3 regions of the Bradyrhizobium sp. CCBAU 53415 genome follow, and region 1 is predicted to be linked to each of the others. Evidence: predicted binding sites of a transcription regulator. Region 1 holds the regulator's gene; each other region holds the start of a gene.
The links. Region 1 encodes LexA, which represses DNA repair genes until DNA is damaged. Its sites were predicted from a motif close to TGTTCNNNNTGTGTTCNG; they were not measured.

Region 1 (3,490 bases):
ATTCCAATGGCTATGCCCTGCACGCGCTCGCCCGCAGCGAGGGCGCCGAGACCATCGACCTCGGCGTTGCCGCCGATACGCTGGAGGCCACTTCCGCCGGCATCCGCCGCGCCCGCGACAGCGGCGCCGACATCCTGATCACGACCGGAGGTGCGTCGGTCGGCGACCACGATCTGGTCCAGCAGGCGCTCGAGGGCGAAGGCATCGCGATGGCGTTCTGGAAGATCGCGATCCGGCCCGGCAAGCCGATGATGCACGGACGGCTCGGCGCCATGCGCGTGATCGGCCTGCCCGGCAATCCCGTGTCATCATACGTGTGTGCCTTCCTGTTCATGGTGCCGCTGATTCGCGCCCTGTCGGGCCGTTCGGTGATTCATCATCACCGCGAGCGCGCCGTGCTGGGCCGCGATCTCGGCGCCAACGACCAGCGCGAGGACTATCTGCGTGCGCGCCTCGAGACAGGCGGCGACGGCACGCTCGTCGCCCTTCCCGTCAGCCATCAGGACTCCTCTCTGCTTGCGAATCTCGCTGCGGCACAGGCACTTCTCGTACGCGCACCGTTCGCGCCGAAGGCCGAGGCCGGCACGCCTTGCGAGGTGCTGCGGCTCCCCCTTTAAGTCGCGCGGCCACACGCGGTCCGCGAACTTCGTCGCGTTCACGCTAAATTAAGCAGTTGCGGAACACATATCGAACATATAGTGTCCGTTCATGATTTGTTTCGAGGATGTAGCGGCTTATCGCTGATTTCATCGTCTCGGAATCGAACGACATCAACCGGGGGACTTTGGTCGAGATGTTGACACGCAAACAATACGAGCTTCTGCGGTTCATCAGCGAACGTCTGAAGGAAAGCGGCGTGCCGCCGTCCTTCGACGAGATGAAGGATGCGCTCGATCTGCGCTCGAAGTCGGGCATCCATCGCCTGATCACTGCGCTCGAGGAGCGCGGCTTCATCCGCCGCCTGCCCAACCGCGCCCGTGCCATCGAGGTGATCAAGCTGCCCGAGCTCCAGGCCGCCGCCGGCAATCGCCGCGGCTTCACGCCGAGCGTCATCGAGGGCAATCTCGGCAAGGTGCGCGCAACCTCCAGCCCGCCTGCGGACGAGGGCGAACGTCCCGTCGCGGTGCCCGTGATGGGCCGCATCGCGGCCGGCACGCCGATCGAGGCGTTGCAGACCCGCAGCCACACCATCAGCGTGCCGCCCGACATGCTCGGCTCGGGCGAGCACTACGCGCTCGAAGTGCGCGGCGATTCGATGGTCGAGGCCGGCATCCTCGACGGCGACATGGCGCTGATCCAGCGCAACGAGAGCGCCGATACCGGCGACATCGTGGTGGCGCTGATCGACGACGAGGAGGCCACGCTCAAGCGCTTCCGCCGCCGCGGCGCCTCGATCGCGCTAGAGCCCGCCAATGCCGCCTATGAGGTCCGCATCCTTCCGCCGAACCGCGTGAAGATCCAGGGCAAGCTGATCGGGCTTTACCGGAAGTACTGACCGGTCCGGCGGCCGCCCGACACCGATTGGAGCGGATCGTATCCGCTCCGGCTGGATGGTCATTCCGGTTCTGCTCAGATTATCCGGCCCCTCTTCCGGCGCTGCATCCTCGGCACGCCGCTCGAAGCAACATGGCTTCGCGGCCTGAAAGTTCGAGCCGGCGCCATGCGCCAGATCCTTCATGGACAATCGTTGCAGCGCTGATCGCAGCATCAGCGCTGCAAGCCGTTGCCACACAATGACACCGCCATGTGCGCAATGAAGCGGCGGTCAGCGAGCATATCCGCAACGCGCGCGGTGCATCGCGCAGCCTCAGCAATCGAGCTGGCAATAGCGAGTCGGTCGGCACCCGCGGGGCGCCGAGATGCGCCGTCGAATGCGCAGGAGTGAGCTTTGTTCCTATCGAAACCAGGAAAGATAATGTGATCGCGGCTTGCGAGGCCCAGCCGCAGATTTGCCTACAACCAAGCAGAGCGTCGTATACTTTCACCTTGATAGAGGCCTGTGCCTCCAAAGGAGGTGCGGGTTGCTATCTTCGCATGAGGAGCACCCGATGTGTGACTACAGCCTGCATGCCGTCGCGACTCGCCCCGCCGAAGTCGGCGAGACGATCGTCACGACAACCTTCCGCGGAACTTCGACCCGCGGCTTCGCCTCCGAAGCCGATCTGTCCGTCGCGGTCTGCCTGCTGCCGGGAACGGAGCTCGCTTTCGCCGACAATGTCCGTTACGACAACCGCTGGATCTGGACGCGCACCGTCAACTCCCGCGTCGGCAAGTTCGGCAAGGTCGATCCGCACATTCCCGATCGCCATCATGACGCGATCGAATTCCCCGACGGCAAATACGTGCTGGTGACACAGCTGGTCGAAGGCCAGCGCGCGACCGTGCTGCAATTGCCGGTGACCCAGCCGGTTGGCGAGCGTGAGCACAAGCCGCAGACCGTCGCCGGCACGCGGCCCACGATCACGCGCCTGCCGATCGGCTGACGTCGTCGCCCCCGGCTCATCGGTCGAGGGCCAGGATTGAAATGCCATCGCCGGCCGAGGCCGGCGAGATGGCATGGTTTGCGTCCAACGGAATCCCATCCCCCTGTCCTCAATCGTCAGCCTGCAAGTCGGTCTCGGATGGCGTTGCGTCCCGGTTGCGGGGCGCCGCGGCCCTCGGCGCAAGGTCGCCGCTGAAATCGCCCTCGCCGGCGCCGGCCGGCAGCCAAGGGCGGCTCGTGCCTCTGGCCCTCACCGCCTGAACCGAGAAGCCGTCACCGCGCTGCGTCAGAGCCAGCGCGCCCTGACTGGCGAGACGCGGCCGATCGACCACCATCGCCGCGCAATCGGGCGGCGCAGGCCGCGCCGTCACCACCAGCGCGGCGCGGCTGCAATCATCGATCAGCGCGTCGATGCGCAGGGAAAGCGCGACCAGCCGTCCGTCCGCGAGCGGCGTCACGCAGCCGGACTCGTCACATGACACACCGCTCGCCAACGAGGCGTTGCCGGCATCGCGCGGATCGGCATCGGCGGCCAGCCACTCCCTCAGCAGGAAGCCATCCTTGCTCGCGCGGATCACATGCAGGCGCCCATCCCCGCCGCGGACCGCGACGCTCGCGCCGTCCCCGGCAATCAGGATATCGGGCTGCCGCACCGACAGTCCCCAGAGGATCGCTGCCAGCAGCACCAGGGCACCGGACCAGCGCAAGGGCGTGCGCAACAGACCCATCACGATGATCCCGAGGCTCGCCGCGATCAGCGGCGCGATCCCGAACGCCGGAATGCGGCCGACTGCGCCCGGCAGAGCCGCCACCCAGCGCGAGACCGCGACCATCCAATCAATGCCGATCCCCATCAGCCACCAGAACGCGCCGTCGAGCCCGAATGGCGCCGCGAGCAGCCCCAACAGCCCGGCCGGCATCACCAGCGCCGAGACCACCGGCATCGCGCCGAGATTGGCGAGCACGCCGTATGGCGTCACGCGGTGGAAGTGGAAGGCGGCATAGGGC
Region 2 (3,490 bases), on a different contig from region 1:
CGCTTCAAGCTCGAGCTCGCGCTGATCGGCGACAGCCCCGAGCTCGAGGGCATGCGCAAGGATGTCGACGAGATGTCGATGATGCTGGAGGATTACCTCGCCTTCGCCCGCGGCGATTCCGGCGAGCAGTCGCAGCCGACCGACATGGCCCAGGCCCTCGAAGAGTTGCGCAGCGATGCCGAACGCCACGGCCACAACGCGACCGTCGCATTCCACGGCCTGCCCGTGGTGACGGTGAAGCCGGCCTCGTTCAAGCGCTGCCTCGCCAACCTCATCACCAACGCGGCGCGCTACGGCAGGAACATCGCCATCACCGGCCAGCGCGATCACCGTTATTTGACCGTCACCATCGACGACGACGGCCCGGGCATTCCCGCTCACTTGCGCGAAGAAGTGTTCAAGCCGTTCCTGCGGCTGGACAACGCGCGCAACCAGGACGAAGGCGGCACCGGCCTTGGCCTTGCCATCGCCCGCGACATCGCCCGCTCCCACGGCGGCGACATCACGCTGGGCGACAGCCCGATGGGTGGATTGAGGGCGAGCGTGAGGATTCCAGTGTAGCGGAATCTACCGCAACAAACTCTCGCGCCTACTTCGGCAGGAGCGCCTTCAGCTTGTCCATGTCGCGCATGTTCATCTTGAAGCCGCCGGGCATCACGATGTCGCCGGGCTTCTGGTCCGGCTTGCAGGCTCCTAACCACCTGGCTTGCAGCGTCATGGTGGTATCGCGGCCGGCCGCGCCGGCGACGCCGCCTTGCGCATGCGAGGTGGTCTTCACCGTATAGGCCGAGTTGAAATCGCCTGATATCTCGGCATGCGACGTCGTGTTTACGCCGGCGACGTTGCACTCGGAGTCGCTGACATAGCCCGTCGCGGTCTTCTTGATATCCTGCTTGGCGCAGATCTGCTTGGCCATCGGGGAGACGTTGTTGCTCATCTCCCTGTCGACGGTCTCGTCGGTGCAGTGCTGCATGGTCATCTCAGGCATGGGCGAGCCTGATGTGACCAGCTTCATTTCCCAAAGACCAGCCTTGCGCACCGGCAGGTCGTCGGCGCCGGCGCTGCCTGCCGACAACGAAAGGCAAAGCGTCGAGCCGAGCAAAGCGAGCTTGCGCGTCATGTGGGAGGCTCCCGGGCCGAGAGTCGCGGCGTGACGACAGCGTCTCAGTAGAGCGTGCGGAGCGGCCGCCCGGCGGCGCCATAGGGCACCCAGCGGCAGGAGAACGAGATGTAACCGCCCTCATAGGCCTGCACTCCAAGAAACTTCACGACCTTGCCATAGCGTGCGCAGTGATCGACCGCGACCTGACGCGCGTCGACCTGGGACGCCATCGAATAGGCGATGATGCCGCCGGTGTCGTTGCCCTTGAACGGCGGTACCGGAAGGATATCGGCGCGCGCCGACTGGCTCGCCATCATACCCAGGGCCAGAAGGCCCGCGGCCGCAATGATTCGCATTCCCGTCACTCCAATTGGTTGGCTCCAGTCTACGGTGCCGAGATGGATGTGAAAAGAACGGAAGCCCCGCCGGCCGCGACCTCGTGCTCAACTCCCGGCGAAGTGTTGCCGCGTTGCACTTGACCTCTTCCGGCCTTCGCGGCACGGTCCGACCTTCGCAAGACCTAGCTGTCTGGATTGACCATGTGCGCCCCCTCCCCGAAATCGCTTCGCTTTGCCGCCGTGCTCGGCCTCATGTTCGGGGCGCTGTCGCTTGGAGAGGCCAGGGCCGCCAATCCGCTTGAGATGAATTTCTGGCTGAGCGGGCCGCGCTATGACGGCAATGTTGTCGATTGCGACAAGGCACTGCCGACGATCGCCACCCAGTTCTGGGAGAAAGAAAGCTCGTTCTGGAATTCCTCGTTGAAGATCACCGGCTTCTCCGCCGTTCGCGAGGTCGCGTTCCGGCCCTGGCAGTCCGACAACATTCCGCGCCGCTATTGCACCGGCGACGCCATGCTCAATGACGGCAAGGTGCGCAAAGTCCACTTCTCGATCGCCGAGGATGCTGGCTTCGCCGGCTATGGCGATGGCGTCGAATGGTGCGTGGTCGGGCTCGATCGCAACTGGGCCTACAACCCGGCCTGCCGCGCCGCCAAGCCCTGATTGGAGAGCCCTGATTGGAAAGCCCTGGTTCGGCCCGATCAAGCGGCCGAACGACCGGCGCCCGAAATTTGTTCTTGAAATGTTCACGTTGCCTGCTAGGCTCGCTTGCACAGTCTAGTTGAGGGGCGTCGCCATGTTTCATTCCAGATTGCGTTCGTTCTCCCGTCTTGTGATCTCACTCACCCTTGCCGCCGGGGTGGCGTCGCTCGCCGGCGGCGCCAAGGCCCAGGACAAGCGGCAGAACGCGCCGGGCGAGTTCGACTTCTATGTGCTGTCGCTGTCGTGGTCGCCCTCGTTCTGCGAGGAGACAGCCGAGCGCGGCGGCCGCTCCCAGATCCAGTGCGGTGGACGCCCCTACGCCTTTGTGGTGCATGGGCTCTGGCCGCAATATGAGAACGGTTTTCCGGAATACTGCCAGCGGCCGGCACCGCGGCTGAATCGCGGCATCGTCTCCTCGATGCTCGACCTGATGCCGGCGCCGGGCCTGATCTTCAACGAGTGGGACAAGCATGGCACCTGCTCGGGGCTCGAGGGCCGCAGCTATTTCGAGACGATCCGCAAGGCGCGCGCCGCGATCAAGATCCCGCCCGAATATCTCGATCTGTCGCAGGCCAAGACCGTGGCGCCGGCAGAGGTCGAGGAGGCCTTCATCAAGGCCAATCCGGGTCTCAGCAGTGCCGCCGTGTCGGTCACCTGCAACCGGACACGGCTCTCCGAGGTCCGCATCTGCCTCAGCAAGGATCTGCAATTCCGCGCCTGCGACGAGATCGAGCGCCGCGCCTGCCGCCGCGAGCAAGTGACGATGCCGCCGATCAGGGGAGGTTGAAGGCACAACACTCTGGTCGTCATTCCAGGGCGGTGCGCGAGCGCCGAACTATGGTGCGCAATTGCGCACCTGAAAATCTCGAGATTCCGGGCTCGCGCTTCGCGCGCCCGGGAACGACGGCAGTTACTTTCGTCTCGCGATGTCGTAACTCTCCGCCATGAACTACCGCCACGCCTTCCACGCCGGCAACTTCGCCGATGTCATCAAGCACATCGTGCTGGCTCGCATCCTCACATATTTGCAGGACAAGCCGGCGGCGTTCCGCGTCATCGACACCCATGCCGGCGCCGGCCTCTACAATCTCGACAGCGACGAGGCGCGCCGGGGCGGCGAATGGCTGACCGGCATTGCGCGGCTGCTGCAGGCGCGCCTGTCGAACGAGACCGCGGCGCTGACCAAGCCCTATCTCGACATCGTCCGCGCCTTCAATCCGAGGGGCGAACTCAAGGCCTATCCGGGTTCGCCGCTGATCGCGCGCGGCCTGCTCAGGCCGCAGGACCGGCTCGTCGCCTGCGAGCTCGAACCGAAGGCGTGGAAAGCGCTGATCGACGTGCTGCGCCG
Region 3 (3,490 bases), on a different contig from region 1:
AGATGATGCGGATGCGCGGATGCAGCGCCTCGTCTGCGGCGGACAGCCGCGCCACGGCATCGCCGGTCCAGCGGATGATGCCTTCGGAGGTCAGCACGAACTGCTCGTCCGGCGCATTGCCGAGCTTCTCGGCGCGCGCGTTGATCTCGCCGGCGAGCACCGCTTGCGCTGCAGCCTGCAAGGCTTTCGCATCGGAGCCGGCTTCCGCCGCATCCGGTGCAAAGGTGAAGCCGTCGAGGCGGCCGATGACATGGCCTTCGACGATGACTTCGCCGGTCTTGCCGATTTCAGTATTCAAGCTCGTGTTCTCCCGCAGGCGGCGCATCAATACACTGGTCCGGCGATCAACGAAACGCTCAGTCAAGCGTTCATGGAGCGCATCCGATAATTTATTTTCGACCTCCCGCGTGATCCCCTGCCAGCGCTCGGGGTCCCTCAGCCAGTCCGGGCGGTTGGCGACGAAGGTCCAGGTGCGGATCTGGGCGATTCGGGCCGACAGCGTGTCGATGTCGCCGTCGATGCGGTCGGCCTGGGTGACCTGGGACTCGAACCAGGCATCCGGGATGCAGCCCTTCCGCATCAGGAAGCCGTACAGCGTCGTCACCAGCTCGGCATGGGCGGCCGGCGACAGCTTTCTGTAGTCCGGGACCTGGCAGGCTTCCCAGAGCCGTTCCACGGCGGCCTTGCCATGCGCGATATCGCGCACCTCGCCGTCGCGGGTGGCGTGGTCGAGCACGCGCATGTCCTCGGCAACAGGCGCGCGCGTCAGCGTCTCGTGGCCGGGGGCGAGGTTCAGCGACACCTGCAGCGCGCCGAGCGAGGAGAAATCCAGCTTCGAATTGCGCCATTGCAGCACCTTCACGGCATCGAAGGTGTGGTTCTGCAGCGCGTTGACCAGCTCGGGCTCGAACGGCGCGCAGCGGCCCGTGGTGCCGAAGGTGCCGTTGCGGGTGGCGCGCCCGGCGCGGCCGGCGATCTGCGCGAATTCCGACGGCGTCAGGCGGCGGAACTGGTAGCCGTCGAACTTGCGGTCGGAGGCGAAGGCGACGTGGTCGACGTCGAGATTGAGGCCCATGCCGACGGCGTCGGTGGCGACGAGATAGTCGACGTCGCCGTTCTGGAACATCGCGACCTGCGCGTTGCGGGTGCGGGGCGAGAGCGATCCCAGCACCACGGCGGCGCCGCCATGCTGGCGGCGGATCAACTCGGCGATGGCGTAGACTTCATCCGCCGAGAACGCGACGATGGCGGTGCGGCGCGGCTGGCGCGTGATCTTGCGGTCGCCGGCGAATTCGAGGCTGGACAGGCGCGGCCGCGTGATCATGGACACGCCCGGCAGTAGCCGCTCGATGATCGGACGCATGGTGGCGGCGCCCAGCAGCAGCGTCTCGTCGCGGCCGCGGCGGTTGAGGATGCGATCGGTGAAGACGTGGCCGCGTTCGAGATCGCTCGCGATCTGGACCTCGTCGACGGCGAGGAAAGAGACGTCGATGTCGCGCGGCATCGCCTCGACGGTCGAGACCCAATAGCGCGGATTCTTCGGCTTGATCTTCTCCTCGCCGGTGACGAGCGCGACGCTGGCGGCGCCCGCCCTGTCGGCGATCTTGTTGTAGACCTCGCGCGCGAGCAGGCGCAGCGGCAGGCCGATCATGCCCGAGGGATGCGCGAGCATCCGCTCGATGGCGAGATGGGTCTTGCCGGTGTTGGTCGGCCCGAGCACCGCGGTGACGCCCGCGCCAGGCACTCGATCGTGAAGGGCGCGCTCGGAAGCGAAGGGGGAGGAGGAAAAGGCCATGTCTGGGCGATTAGGTAGTGGCGATTTGGGCGAATGTCAGTGCTGCAATGGGGCGGGCCGGGGGCTGGCGCCAAATACGCCTACCGCTGTCATCGCCCGGCTCGACCGGGCGATCCAGTATTCCAGAGACGGCAATGATTGAGCCGAGAAGCCGCGGCGTACTGGATGCCCCGGTCAAGCCGGGGCATGACAGTGGAGCATGTGGCGGCCCTCCCCGAACCTTCCGCAACTGTCTCACTTTGCGACGTTTTTCCCGTTCGCTTTAAGCTTCGGAACGACTCTAGAACGAATCGCGGCCGAATCGCTGACTCCCCGTTGAGTCCCGTTCCGTTCACGCAACATGTCGCGGGACTCGTGTTGGCTGCGCACTAGATGGAGGTTCGGGCCGCCGCGCAAGCGGCGTGTGAAGGGCGAATTCCTTAAAGCTGGGGACGGCGCGGAGTCGAATCAGAATCGGAGAGGAGTCAAATGGATTCCCGCCGGGCGAGACCTGGCAAGACAGGCCAGAACAAAAAGTGCGAAAACAACCCCATGCACAGTAGGTAAGTCATTGATTTTGCGAAGATTCCCTTACCCTCCCCTGGAGGGGGAGGGTCGGCGCACAGGGAGCGCAGCGACATGGGCGTCGGGGTGGGGTGATCTCTCCATTCGGGCAGTCTCCGTGCGGAGAGATCACCCCACCCCGCTCGCGCTGCGCGCGATCGACCCACGGGCGAGCTACGCTCGTCCCGGACCCCTCCAGGGGAGGGTAAACGCGGACCGCCGCTACGGCTTTTACTGCGTCTTCGCCACCCTTGGCGGCTGGGCTGTGGTGATGAAGCTCGTCGCTTCCAGCATGGCGGGCCCGAGCGGCGTCGGCACTTTCAGCCAGAACGGGACCAGGATGCGCGTGCCGGCGACGGGGGCGAACGCGATCTCCATGTTGCGCTGGGCGGCGAGGTATTTGATCACGGGACGGTCGGGGATGTAGCCGGCGACAGGCACGAAATAGATCGCGCAGACCACGACCGGGCCACGATAGCCCTTTTCGGCCTTCACGGTCTCCATGCGCTTGAAATCGAGCTTGAGGTCGTAGCGCATGCGGCCGTCGAACACGGGCGCCGAGCTGTGGCAGGCCTCGGGCGAGACAGGATCGCCGGTGCCGGGCACGCGCAGCAGCGAGGCCGTCATCGGGTCCCAGACGCCGCGGCGATGGGCGTCGGTGACGACGATGCGGTCCGGATCGACCGGCGGCTCCGGCAGGATCGCAAAGTCCTTCACATTGCCCTTGTCGAGCGTGATGCGGATCTCTTCGGTCTTCTTCTGGGTGGTGGTGGAGGCCTGGTAGCCGGTCGCCACCAGCGCGCCGCCGACGACGCGCCCCTGGCTGGCGCCGGTGCCGGACCCGCCCGTGAACGATTTCAGCAGCCCCGTGGTGCCGCCCGCGGCCGCCGCCGAAAACACGTCGTCCTGGATGTCGATGTTCCAGCCGCCCTTGCCGACGGGAATGCCGGCGAGCGAAGCCTCATACTGCGCCTCGAGCTTGCCCTGCGCCGCCGCCGGCACCGCGCCCCACGCCAGGCCCCAAGCCAGGGCCAGCGCGCAAATGGCAGCCAGCCAGCGCGCCGGGCGCGGACTGGCCGGGCGCAGGTCTTGCGCAAAATGCGACGTTGCAGGCACGAAACAATCCAATCGGGGCGCGATGCGCTGTTACTT

Region 2: a site for LexA is predicted at 2,173-2,190, ahead of XH87_RS24870 (ribonuclease T2 family protein). Genes of this name have one in related genera too.
Region 3: a site for LexA is predicted at 2,066-2,083, ahead of XH87_RS27810 (helicase-related protein). Genes of this name have one in related genera too.

Annotation. Positions count from the first base shown of each region.
Region 1 is NZ_LBJF01000017.1:22,664-26,153, reverse strand. It holds gene XH87_RS09870 (molybdopterin molybdotransferase MoeA) at 1-617, shown strand, start outside; gene lexA (transcriptional repressor LexA) at 794-1,495, shown strand; gene XH87_RS09860 (hypothetical protein) at 2,049-2,483, shown strand; gene XH87_RS09855 (ComEC/Rec2 family competence protein) at 2,593-3,490, opposite strand, start outside.
Region 2 is NZ_LBJF01000026.1:174,389-177,878, forward strand. It holds gene XH87_RS24850 (ATP-binding protein) at 1-561, shown strand, start outside; gene XH87_RS24855 (DUF3617 domain-containing protein) at 590-1,120, opposite strand; gene XH87_RS24860 (hypothetical protein) at 1,165-1,458, opposite strand; gene XH87_RS24865 (hypothetical protein) at 1,642-2,103, shown strand; gene XH87_RS24870 (ribonuclease T2 family protein) at 2,237-2,929, shown strand; gene XH87_RS24875 (23S rRNA (adenine(2030)-N(6))-methyltransferase RlmJ) at 3,087-3,490, shown strand, end outside.
Region 3 is NZ_LBJF01000026.1:773,318-776,807, forward strand. It holds gene XH87_RS27810 (helicase-related protein) at 1-1,795, opposite strand, end outside; gene XH87_RS27815 (DUF3108 domain-containing protein) at 2,570-3,391, opposite strand.